DNA from 3 places in the Pontibacillus salicampi genome. Region 3 is predicted to be linked to each of the others. Evidence: predicted binding sites of a transcription regulator. Region 3 holds the regulator's gene; each other region holds the start of a gene.
What was found. Region 3 encodes LexA, which represses DNA repair genes until DNA is damaged. Its sites were predicted from a motif close to CGAACATATGTTCG; they were not measured.

Region 1 (5,137 bases), on a different contig from region 3:
GAAATATCGTAGACTCCCGCGGAAATACGGATGTGCTGAGACCCCATAGGACAGCGTCTTTTGCTGTTGTACTGCACCCCAAAAATTGGATGTTGCGTGTCCAAATATTGGGGTTCGGCTCATGTCCGAGGAGGCTCAGCCGCAAGTAAGGAAGTTCACCTAAAAGCGCTATATCCTGTAGCAACGGTGAACGACCCCAAGTCGTGTGGGGCCGCAGGAAAGCGGGGATATTTCCGACCACTCAACTCGCCTTTCAGCAAGGGACCAACCTTATCTCGACTTCAAGTGTATGCGAATAGAAGCAATTACTACTTGATCAATAGGATAGGTTAGGAATGGGGTTACTTCTACAACGTTCGACGATATTTCCCAGGTAATTAATAGCTAAGCACTCAGTTCTTTGGAATAGGATGCATTGCGTTGAACCGTAATGAGACGGAGGAGGAGGGTGATTGCTCCTACTGCTAAACCTGTAATTAAGCCTACCCAGTATCCAGCTGGTCCTAAAAACGTATATTGCGCAAATAGATACCCGCTAGGTAAGCCAATGAGCCAATAGGAAATAAACGCCATCACTAATGTAATGTTAACATCCTTGTAGCCTCGTAACGCCCCTTGAATAGGCGCACCGAATGCATCTGATAGCTGAAAGAAAATAGCAAAGTATAAAAAATGCTTGGTCATTTGAATCACTTCTTCATTGGAACTATATAATTGAGCAACAGGATCATTAAAGAGATAAATGGCCAGCCCGCTTATCAGAGACAACACTATAGCTACGCTTATACCTAATCCACTATATTGTTTGGCATCTTTCCATCTTCCTGCCCCCACTTCAAATCCTACAGCGATCGTTAAAGCCATAGAGATACTTAATGGAAGCATATATAAAAAAGATGCGAAATTAATGGCAGCCTGGTGCGCTGCAATGGTATAGGTACTATACGTACTCATCATTAGCGTAACCGCAGCAAAGATACTCACCTCAAAAAATATAGCAAACCCTATTGGGACACCTACTTTTAATTGCTCCCACCAAGCTGATAGGGAGGGCTTTTCAATAGCACCAAAAATATAATAAGTAGAGAAGGGGCGCACTCTCCACACAATAAGCAGCGCAACGATACACGTAAACCAATAGGTAAGAGACGATGCAATACCTGCCCCAATCCCTCCAAGTGCAGGGGCGCCAAGCTTTCCAAATATAAAGATATAGTTGAAAAGGATGTTTACCGGTAAGGATAATAGAGTAATTACCATAGTGACTCTCGTTTGACCGAGGGCATCAATGAAGCAGCGAAGTGCATTGTATATAAATAAAGGTATGATTCCAGTTATGAGTGTAATAAGATAATATTTGGATATGGTACTAACATTAGCTTCCAAGCTCATTAACCGTAAAATAGGATCAAGGAGAAACCAGCCTGCAATTACGATGGTAAGAGCTAGAGCAATGGCTAAGTATATTCCTTGTCTGACGGTTGAGGGGATTTTTTCCTTTTTCTCTCCTCCAATTAACTGTGCTACGATAGGAGAAATGGCTAATAGAATACCATTAATACCTGTAAAGATAGGTACCCATAGACTAGAGCCAATCGCAACGCCTGCCAAATCATCTGCCCCCGCCTTCCCGGACATTACAGTGTCAAAGAAGTTCATGGCATACATCCCTAACTGTGTTACAAGGATGGGGAGGAGAATGTGAAGAAATAATATATTTTTTTGCTTTAAAGATGAAGTAGGATACATATAGCTCTTCCTTTTATGATTAGTATCTAATACGATAAAAGAGATTATAGCATACATTAGCAAGAACGTACGGAAATTAGAAAAAAATGGTTTAGTAGAAAGGACGACTCTCGCTATGACTTCAAAACGAATCCTCTTTACCGGTGGCGGTACAGCCGGTCATGTTATTGTTAATCTAGCTCTTATTCCCGTTTTCCAAAAGGATGGCTGGGAAGTAGATTATATAGGATCTCATAATGGCATTGAAAAAGAACTAATAGGTACCCTGCAAGGAGTAACATATTATTCAATATCAACAGGGAAATTAAGAAGATACCTCTCTAAAGAAAACGTAAAAGATCCATTTAAAGTGTTAAAAGGAACAGCTCAAGCCTTTTCCATAATACGAAAACGTAAGCCCCAAGTAATATTCTCCAAAGGGGGATTTGTTTCTGTACCAGTCGTTGCTGCAGCAAAGCTTAATCGTGTTCCAGCTATCATTCACGAGTCCGATTATACCCCTGGTTTAGCAAATAAGCTGGCCATGCGATTTGCTAAAAAAATACTTACCACCTTTCCAGAAACTAATCAATACCTTCCTGAGAAGAAAGCAGAATGGATTGGTGCAGTGGTAAGGGAGGAGCTGTTTAAAGGGAACAAACAAAAAGGTTTAGCTATGACTGGATTCACTAAGAATAAACCGATAATTCTTGTCATGGGTGGTAGCTCTGGGTCAAAGAAAATCAACGACTCCATTCGAGATAACCTGGACAGCTTGCTGCAAAAATATCAAATCGTTCACCTTTGTGGGAAGGGGAATAAGGATGAAGGAATTAATAGACCTGGTTATGTTCAATATGAATACGTTAACGAAGAGTTAAATGACTTATTTGCCATTACCGACTATGTAGTTTCCCGCGCTGGTTCCAATTCTATTTTTGAATTCCTAGCTTTACAAAAGCCTATGCTCCTAGTCCCTCTTTCCCGTCATGCAAGTAGAGGGGACCAAATCCTTAATGCAAATTCTTTTGAAAAACAAGGGTATGCCAGAATGGTAGAGGAAGAGGAACTGAACACAGACCGTTTAGAACAGGAATTAGATATGTTAGCAGAACATAAAGAAGAAATGATAGCTACTATGCAGCAGTATAAAAGTGAAAAAGCAAAAGAAAAAATCATTCAAATTATCAAGGAAGCCTAAAATAGGTTTCCTTTCTTTTTGGCATTGTTAAGATCCATGGTGATGTATAGATGATCCATCTGGCTTTCCTTTTTAAAGATAGCTACTATAATAGAATTATCAAAGGTGTTTAAGGAGGATGCTATGGATTCGGTGTATTGTCGATACTGTACAAAAGATGTAGAGGAAAGGCAGCAATTGGTGACGGCCACAAATTATTTTCGTATTCTGCCGTATCATAGACGCTGTTTTGAAAAGGTAGAAGAGGAGACGATAGCTCTTACAAGATCCTTTAAGCCAGTCAATGGACTAGCTGGAAATGTAACGGCTTTTGTTCTGTTGGCTGTTGCTTTATTATTTGCTTTTACTCCTCTATTGAGTATGATAGGGAATGTTATTGCAGTTCTATGTTTATACCCAGTTGTTCTTCGTGTTATCTCTTATTTTCTTTACGAAAGAAGAGTCACGAATAATAATTAACTAACACACTTCCCTTATTGAAGGGAGGTGTCGTTCTACTCAATAGTAACGTGAGTAATATTAAGAATATTAATCTCCTCTCCCGATCTACATAATGGGTTTATTCCATATAAAGTCTGCGTCTCTTTCACAATAGATATCAATTTAAGAGTGGAGGCTGTCGGTTGATCAAATTGTTTAATGGAAACAGTCAGATCATCATTTAACGCTCTTTGCAGCTTGAAATCAATTTCAATAGCCTGCTCTTTTGACAGTGTACCATTAGTTACTCTTTCGTCATTTTTCCATCCTTTCCTCAATTGATCTACGTGCTCAGGTGACATGTAGGTACTCCAATTTATATGAGCTTTTTTCATAAGAAACCCTCCGATAAAGGAACATATGTTCTTATTATATGTGAGCTATTCTATTCTGTACAGTATAAATTTGAATAGGAATAATAGTGAATGAATAATTAACATATTGAATAAAACCAAAGGGAAAACCTTGATATTTTCTATAAAGTTTATAAAGTTGAAGCCAAATGTTGATTATTTAAGAGAAATCTTACATAAAACGAGGGAAAACGTTAAGATTCTTATGATAAAATACCTGCTTTCAATATAACCGCAAGTTATAACAAAATATGACACTATATTCGTTTTGATTAATGCTACAAATTTTCTGTACAATTAAACTTGTCAGAAAAAAAAGAACAATGCGTTTAGGAGGCGATTCCAGAAAAGAAGGAAACAGCAAAATAGATAAATATAGAGTCCTCCCTCAAAGAAGAGATTACTATCTGTTCTAAACACCTTCCTTTTTTCTCGCACTCATATCAACCCATAAAATATGAGTGTTGGTATAAAGCATATCCTCGAGAAGATTATTATTCATACACGCTACATTAGTTACCTGCAACTCGGTAACACGCTTAATACCATAAGTAACTACTATTTTGGGAAAAGTAGTTTTTCGCAACTTTGTTAAGCATGAAATCTTGTGAGAATCTTCACAAAATATATATCTTATTATTGACGAAGGGGAAATAACATGAAAAAGAGACTATTGTGGATTGTGAGTATTTGTACGTTAGTTTTGCTGGCTGCATGCGGAGGAGATGAAGGAGCAAGCGGTCAAAAGAAAATAGATACGATTACTTTTGCTGATGCTGGCTGGGACAGTATTCGTGTACATAACAGTATAGCGTCTACCATTATTGAAAATGGCTATGACTATAACACGGATGTCACGACTGGCTCAACTCCTGCTACTGTTCAAGGAGTACGCCAAGGCGATATTAATGTGAATATGGAAATGTGGGTAGACAACATTAAAGAAGTATATACAGAAGCTATAAAAGCAGGGGATTTTGAAGAAGTATCTGTTAACTTTGATGATAATAAACAAGGGCTTTGGGTGCCAACGTATGTAATAGAAGGAGATAAGGAAAGAGGAATTGAACCAATTGCTCCAGACTTAAAAACAGTAGAAGATTTGAAGAAATATCCAGATGTATTCCAAGATCCTGAAAAACCAAGTAAAGGTAGAATAATTGGTGCACCATCTGGCTGGGCAGTTGGAGAAATATTAGCTACTAAAGTAGAGACTTATGGTTTGGAGGAGAAGTTTAATTATTTCCGTCCAGGTTCAGACTCAGCAATTGTTACCTCTCTTGCTGATGCTTATGAGTCTGGTGAACCTTGGGTTGGATATTATTGGTCTCCAACATGGGTGACGTCCTTATATGATATGACGCTTCTGGACGAG
Region 2 (5,137 bases), on a different contig from region 3:
GGGAACGCTGGGAACGAAGGAAGCCTTCTTTATCTGCATCTAAAATGGCAACAAGAGATACCTCCGGAATATCAAGCCCTTCTCTTAACAGGTTGATCCCGACAAGCACATCATACTTTCCTCGTCTTAAATCTCGAATAATTTCAATACGCTCTAATGTTTTAATCTCTGAATGAAGATACGCTACTTTAATGCCAATTTCCTTCAGGTAGTCGGTCAGGTCCTCTGACATTTTCTTCGTAAGCGTAGTGACTAACACACGCTCATTCTTCTCTTTTCGATTATTTATTTCACCAATCAGATTATCAATCTGGCCATGAATTGGACGAACATCAATTTCAGGGTCCAGTAATCCAGTAGGACGAATGATTTGCTCGACCATTTTAGGTGAATGCTCTTGCTCATAAGGACCTGGTGTAGCAGAAACATAAACGACCTGATTCATACGCTCCTCAAATTCCTTGAACATTAATGGACGGTTATCAAGGGCAGAAGGCAGACGGAATCCATGGTCGACTAATACCTGTTTACGAGCCTTGTCTCCATTGAACATGCCTCCTACTTGCGGAAGGGTAACGTGGGACTCGTCTATCATAATCATGTAATCTTCTGGAAAATAGTCCAATAAGGTATAAGGAGTTGCTCCTTCTTCTCTAAGCGTTAAATGTCTGGAGTAGTTCTCAATCCCAGAGCAGAAGCCCATCTCCCGCATCATCTCTAAATCATAGCTGGTTCGCTGCTCCAGGCGTTGCGCCTCCAACAGTTTATTTTGATCCTTCAGTTCCTTCAGTCGTTCTTGTAATTCTCGCTCTATGTTCTTTATAGCTACTTTCATCTTTTCTTCCCTGGTTACGAAGTGAGAGGCCGGAAATATAGCGACATGCTCTCTATCCCCAATAATTTCTCCGGTTAAAGCATCAACCTCTCTTATTCGATCAATTTCATCTCCAAAGAATTCAATCCGAAGACAATGCTCTTCTCGAGAGGCCGGAATGACCTCTACCGAATCTCCACGGACACGGAACGTACCACGCTGAAAATCAATATCGTTTCTCGCATATTGAATATCAACAAGGTCGCGAAGCAGTTCATCTCTGTCTTTCTCCATTCCTTTTCGAACAGATAGTACTAAATTCCGGTATTCATCCGGGTTACCTAAACCATATATACAGGACACACTGGCAACAATGATAACGTCTCTTCTTTCAAAAAGAGAAGATGTTGCAGAGTGTCTTAATTTATCAATCTCATCATTTATGTTGGCGTCCTTCTCTATAAATGTATCGGTAGAAGGTACATATGCTTCTGGCTGATAATAATCATAATAACTAACAAAATACTCTACTGCATTATTAGGAAAAAACTCCTTAAATTCGCTGTAGAGCTGTCCTGCCAGCGTTTTATTGTGGGCAATGACTAACGTCGGTTTGTTTACTTCCTGTATGACGTTGGACATAGTGAACGTCTTCCCTGTTCCCGTTGCACCAAGAAGCGCCTGGTGCTTCTTGCCCTCCCGTATGCCATCGGTCAACTCTTGAATGGCCCGAGGCTGGTCACCTTGAGGTTGATATTTCGACACTAAATCAAATTGACTTTCCACTATTGCAACCTCCATTCCCTATAATTGCTACACGTAGTTTACCACATAATATCACTATTCTAACACAAACACGAACAAACATTCGAGTATTTCGCCTGCCTATATATAGATAAAAAAGCTGAACCTTCTGTATCATAGGCTCAGCTTTTTATATTATTGACTGTACTGATTCACATCAAACAGGTCAATTAATTCGATGTCTGCATTTTTGTCTTGGAACCACCGTAAGGAGAACTCATTCTTAAACAGTGCAAGATAGTTTTCCTCTCTATCCTTGACAAGCAAGCTTCGTTCGTCAAATAACGACTTATCTACTTGTTCTTCCTTCAACCATCGTGGCAACCTCTCGCCGATTGATTCAAACATAACCTCGACGTTATATTCGTTTTGCATGCGGTATTCAAACACATCGTACTGAAGCTGACCAACCGCTCCAATAATATATTCCTCGTTTCGAACACCGCGGAAAAGCTGAATAGCCCCCTCTTGTACGAGCTGTTCGATTCCCTTTTTAAACTGCTTCGATTTCATGACATTCTTCACCGTTACTTTCTTAAATAGCTCTGGCGGGAACTGTGGGAGCTCCTCGTAATGGAAGGATTCGCTTCCTTCTACAAGCGTGTCACCGATGCGATAAACGTTCGGATCATAAATGCCAATAATATCGCCAGCATATGCTTCCTCCAGCGTTTCTCGGGAGGAGGCAATGAATTGCTGCGTTTGAGCTATTTTAATACTTTTACCTGTGCGGTCAAGCGTTACCTTCATCCCTCGTTCAAACTTACCAGAACATACACGCACAAAAGCAACTCTGTCCCGGTGAGCAGGATTCATATTAGCTTGTATCTTAAAGATAAAGCCTGAGAATTCTTCTTTATCGGGAGAAATAAGCTCTCCTGATGCTTTACGCGGAAAAGGCTGCGGTGCCATAGAGATAAAGGATTCAAAGAAGGTTTGCACACCGAATGGAGCTAAGGCACTACCAAAATATACTGGTGTAAGCTCTCCCTCCTGGACAGCCTCCATATCAAATTCTTCTCCAGCTTCATCTAATAGTTCTAACTCTTCGTATGCGGTTTGAAATTCTTCGTTCTCTACAAGCTCGGTATGGTTTTCTAGATCTGCATTGGGAATTCTAGTTTCTTCCTCATTCCCGGAGAAGTGAATGAATTGATCATTCTCCCGATCAAATACCCCCTGGAATCGTTTGCCCATTCCTACTGGCCAGTTCATAGCGTATGTTTGAATTCCAAGCTCTTCTTCTATTTCCTTTAATAAATCAAATGGGTCTTTGCCCTCCCGGTCCAGCTTGTTAATAAAGGTAAAAATAGGGATACCACGCATTTTACATACTTTAAATAGCTTCAGGGTCTGCGCTTCAATCCCTTTTGTACCGTCTAGAATCATAATTACGCTGTCCACAGCCGTAAGCGTACGATAGGTATCCTCACTAAAGTCCTCGTGTCCAGGAGTATCCAATATATTGATATGAAGCCCCTCGTACTCAAAGTTCATCACAGAGGAAGTGACGGATATACCACGTTTCTTCTCTATGTCCATCCAGTCCGATGTTGCGAACTTACCAGATTTCTTTCCTTTGACCGTACCTGCATTGCGAATTAAATTACCATATAATAAAAATTTCTCTGTTAACGTCGTTTTCCCTGCGTCAGGGTGAGAGATAATCGCAAAGGTGCGACGTTTTTTCATTTCTTCTTGTACACTCATCGTTTAACCTTCTCCTATTCTATAGATCTCTAGCTTCTATTGAAATACCGAAAGAACAGACTGGTGATACAGCCTGTTCTTTCCCAATCCATTGCCTTTGTTGTTAGCCGATTACACTATTCACTCTTCCTATCATTACATAGCACATCGAAAAAAATCAAGCTATGCTTTTAGGTCTCTATCTGCAATCATAATCTGCCCCTTTTTATCATTCGTAATGAGCGTCTGCAAAATGATAGTAGCCAGCTTATTTGGAGGATAAGGCTTCGTTAAGTAATGGTTCACGTTCCACTGTTCTCCTTTTTCTTCTTCATCAAGGGCCGTTGATATGAAGATTGGCGTGTCCTTTGTGTCTTCTCTTGTTTTGAGCTCTTCAATGAGCTCCCATCCGTTCATACCTTTTCCTAGCATTAAGTCTATCACAAAGGCATCCGGCTCGTGCTGCTGTAAAGAGTCGAGGGCAGCCTCTGCAGTAGAGAAGGACAATACATTAAACCCTGCTCCATTTAATTCCTCTGATAATAGAGAAGCGAGGCTCTCGTCATCCTCTACTACCATTAAAAGAGGGAAGCCAGAGTATAATGGGTGCTTGGAGCTGCCGTCCTGCTGTCGTTTACCTGGGGCAGAGGGCAGCCGAAACGTAAATACACTACCTACTCCAATTTCCGAGTGGACTGTAATAGCTCCTTCATGCGCTTCAATTATTTCCTTGCAAATAGCAAGCCCTAATCCAGTTCCACCAATTTTCCTTCTATCCGTATTATCTATTCGGTGAAACTTTTTAAACAGCTTGGTCATTTCACTATCCGGTATGCCCAACCCTTCATCTGCTATATGAACAACGACTTCCTCCTCACTCGTTGTAATAGAAACAATGACAGACCCACCTTCAGGAGAAAATTTCACTGCATTGCCGATTAAATTGGTAAAGACCTGGACTAGCTTCTCTCTGTCTCCAGAAATAACTGCTCTTTCCATACGATGCTGCACTTCAAAATAATGAGTTGGGTTATGGATTTTAAATCCTTCCATAACTTCCTTAGCCAAATCGATAACATTAAGCTCTTCCACTGTATAGCTTTGGCGACCTGACTCCATTCGCTGCAAATCTAGAAAATCATTAATAAGGTTGGTGAGTCGTTTGGCTTCCTTATGAATGGTATCAATGTATCGCTTCTGCTTTTCTTCTGACAGATTTCTCTTCAGCATGAGTTCAGTATAGCCAAGAACACTTGCCAAAGGAGTTCGCAGTTCATGGCTGACAGTACTCACAAGCTCTGATTTCATTTGGTCAACTTCATATTGAGAGGTAATGTCGCGATGTACGAGCAGTGTCCCTAGCTGATGCTGATTATGAACTATTCGCTCCGCATACACTTCCATGATACGCTTGTTTGGATATTCTATTTCATATTGGAGGATGGAGCCTGTTGCTTCAGAAGAGAATATCGTTTCCTCAAAAAAAGCAGACAGCGCTTCATGATCCCCAATTCGACGTAAAAAAACTTCCTTCCATTGCTCAAACGAGGCAGAACTAAATGCTTCCTCTGAGGTGATATGCAGGAATTCGCACATTTTTTCATTGTACTGCACCAAATCCCCCGATTTGTCCACAAATTGAATACCTTCGTTTACATTATCAATAATGGTCTGGTTTAATTGACGATCATTTTCCGTCTGGTCATACAGTAATATCTTCCCAAGCGATAATGCTACCTGATTCAGCAATCCATCTAATTCATCTAGTTCATCCTCTGTAAACTCCATTCCAACTCTTGTGCAGCTGAAAACAGCCATTATATTTCCGTC
Region 3 (5,137 bases):
AAATTAGTAGTAAAAACCATTGCAAGGAAGCATGGATTGCATGCAACCTTTATGCCAAAACCGTTATTTGGTGTAAATGGTTCGGGGATGCACGTAAATATGTCCCTTTTTACTAATGGAGAGAATTCCTTCTTTGATGAGAATGGTGACCAGCAGTTAAGCAAAACAGCTTATCAGTTTATTGCGGGTGTTATAAAGCATGCAACGAACTTTACTGCTGTGACTAATCCGACCGTTAATTCCTATAAACGTCTCGTACCTGGATACGAAGCTCCATGCTATGTTGCATGGTCAGGGCAAAACCGTAGCCCGCTTATTCGTATTCCAGCATCCCGTGGCATGAGTACACGTATCGAGGTTCGTTCTGTTGACCCTGCTGCGAATCCATATCTAGCCATGGCAGTACTATTAGCATCAGGTCTGGATGGTGTGGAGAATGATTTACAGGCACCAACACCAGTAGATCGTAATATCTACGTAATGGATAAAGAAGAGCGGGAACGTAATGGTGTACAGGATTTGCCTGCTACGCTTGCTCAAGCGCTTGACCTCTTGAAACAGGATAAAACAATGGTCGACGCTTTAGGTGAACACCTATATGAGCATTTTATTGAGTCAAAAGAGATCGAATGGGATATGTTCCGTACACAAGTTCACCCTTGGGAACGTGAGCAGTATCTATCCACTTATTAATACTATTTTTATTTTAATATGTAAGGAGCTCTTGATGTTTTACGATCAAGGGCTCTTTTCATGCTTTGCATCAGTAACTTATTAATACTTAGTAGCAACTCCGAACAATATGAAAGAGCATAATCCATAATTCAAGGACACGGGATAAGAAACATGATTTACCAAAGCATGGCAGAATTGTAAAATGTAAAAGAGAGGAGGAACGATATGCATTTGGAAAGTAAGTATTTAATTAGATGGGGAATACCTGGCTGGATTGTTATCTTTTATGGTGCTGTACTTAATAGGCTCTTAGCATACAAGCCGATAACCTATAATAACGTGCCGCCACAGGAAGTAATTGTTGCCTTGCTTACGGCCGTTTCGATTGGAGTAATTGCAGGTTATCTAGTGCATCAGATTTATTTTGCGATGGATTGGATTCTATTAAATCGCTCTAGACAGGTGTCAGAGGAAATACTATCAGAGCTTAGCGCTGTTGGTATTGCTATTGAGGAGGATGCCATAGAACGAAAATACTTCCAAATAGAGTATATGTGGCAAAGTGCTCTTGCAAATGTTAAGGAAAAACATAAAATGGATTATTTGGCTGAACGGTATGCTTATCTATTAACCAGGACACATGAGCTTGGGATTCTTCAATTATCGTTGATTATCTGTTTAGCCATTTCCTGCTATTATCTGTTTGCTGGAACAAACGTAGTGATAGCATTTCTATTCTTATTAGCGAATGTAATAACCTGTTTCTTGGTCACTCGTTCCAAAACGTATTATTCTAAAAATGCTCAATACTTTATGACGAATGTATTGAAGGATTTATTGCACGAACAAAGAAGCAGCAGCTAATCGATACATAGGTAGGTAAACACTCATTGATGAGGTTCGTCAGCCTCTTCTTTCTAGTTACTATTACCTCATGATTTATGGGGGTTTCTAGGTCTTAGAAGAGTATGGAAAAGATTTCTGAAAAAACACCCTGATGGTATTTCCATCAGGGTGTTTGTCATTACATCGTTTATGGTTAGTAATTAGTGAATATTTCGATACAGCCCGACAACACGTCCTAAAATAGAAATGTTTTGTACGATGATAGGTTCCATCGTAGCGTTTTCTGGCTGCAGTCGAATATGATTGGATTCCTTGAAGAACCGTTTTACAGTTGCTTCTTCATCCTCTGTCATCGCAACGACAATATCACCGTTTTGAGCAGTTTGCTGTCTTCGTACGATGACCATATCTCCATCTAAAATCCCTGCTTCAATCATACTTTCACCTTGAACAACAAGTACAAATACTTCATCATCCTGGGTCGCCAGTGTGTCTGGTAACGGGACATATTCTTCAATGTTTTCAATTGCTGTAATCGGCATGCCTGCAGTGACCTTACCAATGACAGGAGCATAGGTCGCCTCTCCTCTAGGGATTTGGTTTGCACCTTCCTCCTCTAATTCTAGTACTTCAATTGCTCTAGGCTTAGTAGGGTCACGTCGAATGTATCCTTTTTTCTCTAATCGTGCCAGGTGACCATGCACTGTAGAACTAGATGCAAGGCCGACTGCTTCGCCAATTTCACGAACGGAAGGCGGATATCCTTTTTCTAGTACACGATCTTTAATGAAATCTAGTATTGTTTCCTGCCTTTTCGATAGTTTTGTCATATTCACTACACCTCGTACATATTCTTTATTACCTACATTGTACCACGCTTGGTAAGGATATACAAACATTCGTTCGCAAAAATAGTTGACAAGAACGGATGTTCGTATATAATAGAATACAGAAGCGAACAAAAGTTCTTATCGGAGGGGATCATATGTTTCAAAATCTATCAAAACTAGACATTGCTTATATTCTATTATTTGTGGCGAGCTTGGGATTTATGTATTATGCTATGGTGACGAGTTAATAGACTTTGAGTAATTCGTTAAGTTAGACGGAAAGTAAGGAGAGCATATGAAAGCAGTTATTTATTGCCGGGTGAGTACAGAGAAAGAAACACAAGTATCATCTTTGAAACGACAACGACAGGAGCTTCTCGAACTAGCAGAAGCCAATGATTTCGAAGTAATAAAGGTAATTGAGGAGCAAGCGAGTGGATATGATGTGGAAAGAGATGGGATATTTGAAGTGTTAAGCCTATTCACCGCCGAGGAAGCGAATATGTTACTTATTCAGGATGAAACAAGACTAGGTCGAGGAAACACCAAAATAGCCTTGTTTCATCAACTGAATAAGCTAAATATCCCTATTTATTCTGTTGCTCATAATGGAGCGTTACAGCTTTCTGAGTCAGATTCTATGGTGCTGCAAATCGTTGGAGTTGTTGAGGAATATCAAAGAAAGATTCACAACCTGAAAATAAAGCGGGGAATGAGAAAGGCTATAGAGGAAGGGTATGATCCTTCTGCTAATCTTTCTAATCAACACCTCGCGAAGGGACGGGAAAAAAAGGAATTTCCAGTAGAGGAAGTAGTAAGACTAAGAGATAACGGGCTTACCTTCCATGAAATTGCTGCAACGCTAAGAGGAATGGGACATGATGTCTCTAAAGCAACGGTTCACAGGCGGTACAGAGAAGTTCAATTACTTGAAAAAAACGATTAATCACGTTATTATAAAGCATGCGCAAGGCAAGCATCGATATAAATCGAACTTGCCTTTTTCCAATGAGTCCACAAACGAAATAAGATGCTCAAATAGGTGAGAGGACAAGTTTTATCATAAAGGAGAATGTTTATGCTATCTCAAGACAAATTAGATCGTATTAATACACTTGCTAATAAATCTAAAAGTGAAGGCTTAACCAATACAGAAAAAGAAGAACAACAATCATTACGTCAGGAATATTTGAAAAATGTCCGTAAGTCATTTAAGAATCAACTACGTTCTGTGACAGTCATGGATCCAGAAGGTAACGATGTAACACCTGAAAAATTAAAGCAAGATAAAGAAAATCAAAAAAAGCACTAATGGCATCTGTTAGCCAGTAGAGTCACTATCCTGTTACAATAGTAGTTGTAGCGGGATTTTTTTGTATAATTGAATCCTTTTGTCACACCCTATAACGATGAGAAAGTCCCGTTGTGACATTCTTTTTGCAAGGACCACTTGTCACTAAACCCATTTCATTATAGGATTAAACTGATACATAGTTCGCCTCTTGCGACGAGGAAAGGAGTTTTATTATGGCACCACAAGTAGAACAACAATCTATTAATACTATCCGTACTCTTTCAATTGATGCGGTAGAGAAGGCAAATTCAGGTCATCCTGGTATGCCTATGGGAGCTGCGCCGATGGCGTACACGCTCTGGACAGAATTTATGCAGCACAACCCAAAGCATGCGAGCTGGTTTAACCGAGATCGCTTTGTACTATCAGCAGGTCACGGTTCTATGCTTCTATACAGTCTTTTGCATCTTTCCGGTTATAACGTAACGATGGAGGATTTGAAAGAATTTCGCCAATGGGGATCTAAAACGCCTGGCCACCCTGAATTTGGCCACACGGAAGGAGTAGAGGCTACAACAGGACCTCTGGGACAAGGTGTAGCTATGTCTGTGGGAATGGCAATGGCTGAAACTCATTTAGCAGCGAAATATAATAAAGAGCATTATCCTGTTGTAGATCACTACACTTATGCCATTTGTGGAGATGGAGATTTGATGGAAGGTGTCTCTCAGGAAGCAGCGTCTTTAGCTGGGCATCTTGGATTAGGGAAGCTAGTTGTCTTATATGACTCTAATGATATTTCCCTCGACGGCGATTTACATCGTTCCTTCACAGAAAATGTAGAGGATCGTTTCCAGGCATACGGCTGGCAAGTGCTTCGCGTGGAAGATGGTACCGATATCACTACTATCCGTGAAGCGTTAGCAAAAGCCAAAGCAGAAACAACAAAACCGACCTTAATTGAAGTGAAGACGGTAATTGGCTTCGGTTCTCCTAACAAATCCGGTAAATCTGCTTCTCATGGTGCACCACTTGGTGAAGAGGAATCTCAACTAACGAAAGAGCATTATAAATGGGAGCACGAGCCATTCCACGTACCTGCAGATGTGTATCAGGATTTTGCCACGAAAGTACAAACTCGTGGAGAAGAAGCTGAGCAGCAATGGAATGAGCTTTTCGAAAGCTATAAGGAAGCATACCCGGAATTAGGGGAAGAGCTTGCTAACGCCATGAATGGTGAGCTGCCAGAAGGATGGGAAGACAAGCTGCCAAGCTTTACTCCTGGAGAAGATAAACTCGCAACACGCGCAGCTTCTGGTGAAATGATAAATGCCCTATCTAAAGAAATCCCATATTTCTTTGGAGGAAGCGCTGACCTAGCTGGCTCTAATAAAACAACTGTAAAAGAAGAAGAAGACTTCTCAAGAAATAATTATGCAGGACGGAATATTTGGTTTGGTGTTCGTGAATTTGCTATGGCCTGTGCCTTAAA

Region 1: a site for LexA is predicted at 3,763-3,776, ahead of ACFFGV_RS07070 (YolD-like family protein). Genes of this name have one in related genera too.
Region 2: a site for LexA is predicted at 1,672-1,685, ahead of uvrB (excinuclease ABC subunit UvrB). Genes of this name have one in related genera too.

What each region holds. Positions count from the first base shown of each region.
Region 1 is NZ_JBHLTP010000004.1:72,982-78,118, forward strand. Features, by position in the region: gene ACFFGV_RS07055 (MATE family efflux transporter) at 385-1,749, opposite strand; gene murG (undecaprenyldiphospho-muramoylpentapeptide beta-N-acetylglucosaminyltransferase) at 1,865-2,929, shown strand; gene ACFFGV_RS07065 (hypothetical protein) at 3,053-3,388, shown strand; gene ACFFGV_RS07070 (YolD-like family protein) at 3,424-3,744, opposite strand; gene ACFFGV_RS07075 (ABC transporter substrate-binding protein) at 4,421-5,137, shown strand, end outside.
Region 2 is NZ_JBHLTP010000013.1:489,606-494,742, reverse strand. Features, by position in the region: gene uvrB (excinuclease ABC subunit UvrB) at 1-1,615, opposite strand, end outside; gene ACFFGV_RS17870 (peptide chain release factor 3) at 1,754-3,328, opposite strand; gene ACFFGV_RS17865 (ATP-binding protein) at 3,491-5,137, opposite strand, start outside.
Region 3 is NZ_JBHLTP010000012.1:166,684-171,820, reverse strand. Features, by position in the region: gene glnA (type I glutamate--ammonia ligase) at 1-693, shown strand, start outside; gene ACFFGV_RS15585 (BA5345 family protein) at 901-1,539, shown strand; gene lexA (transcriptional repressor LexA) at 1,722-2,351, opposite strand; gene ACFFGV_RS15575 (YneB family resolvase-like protein) at 2,647-3,297, shown strand; gene ACFFGV_RS15570 (DUF896 domain-containing protein) at 3,430-3,663, shown strand; gene tkt (transketolase) at 3,879-5,137, shown strand, end outside.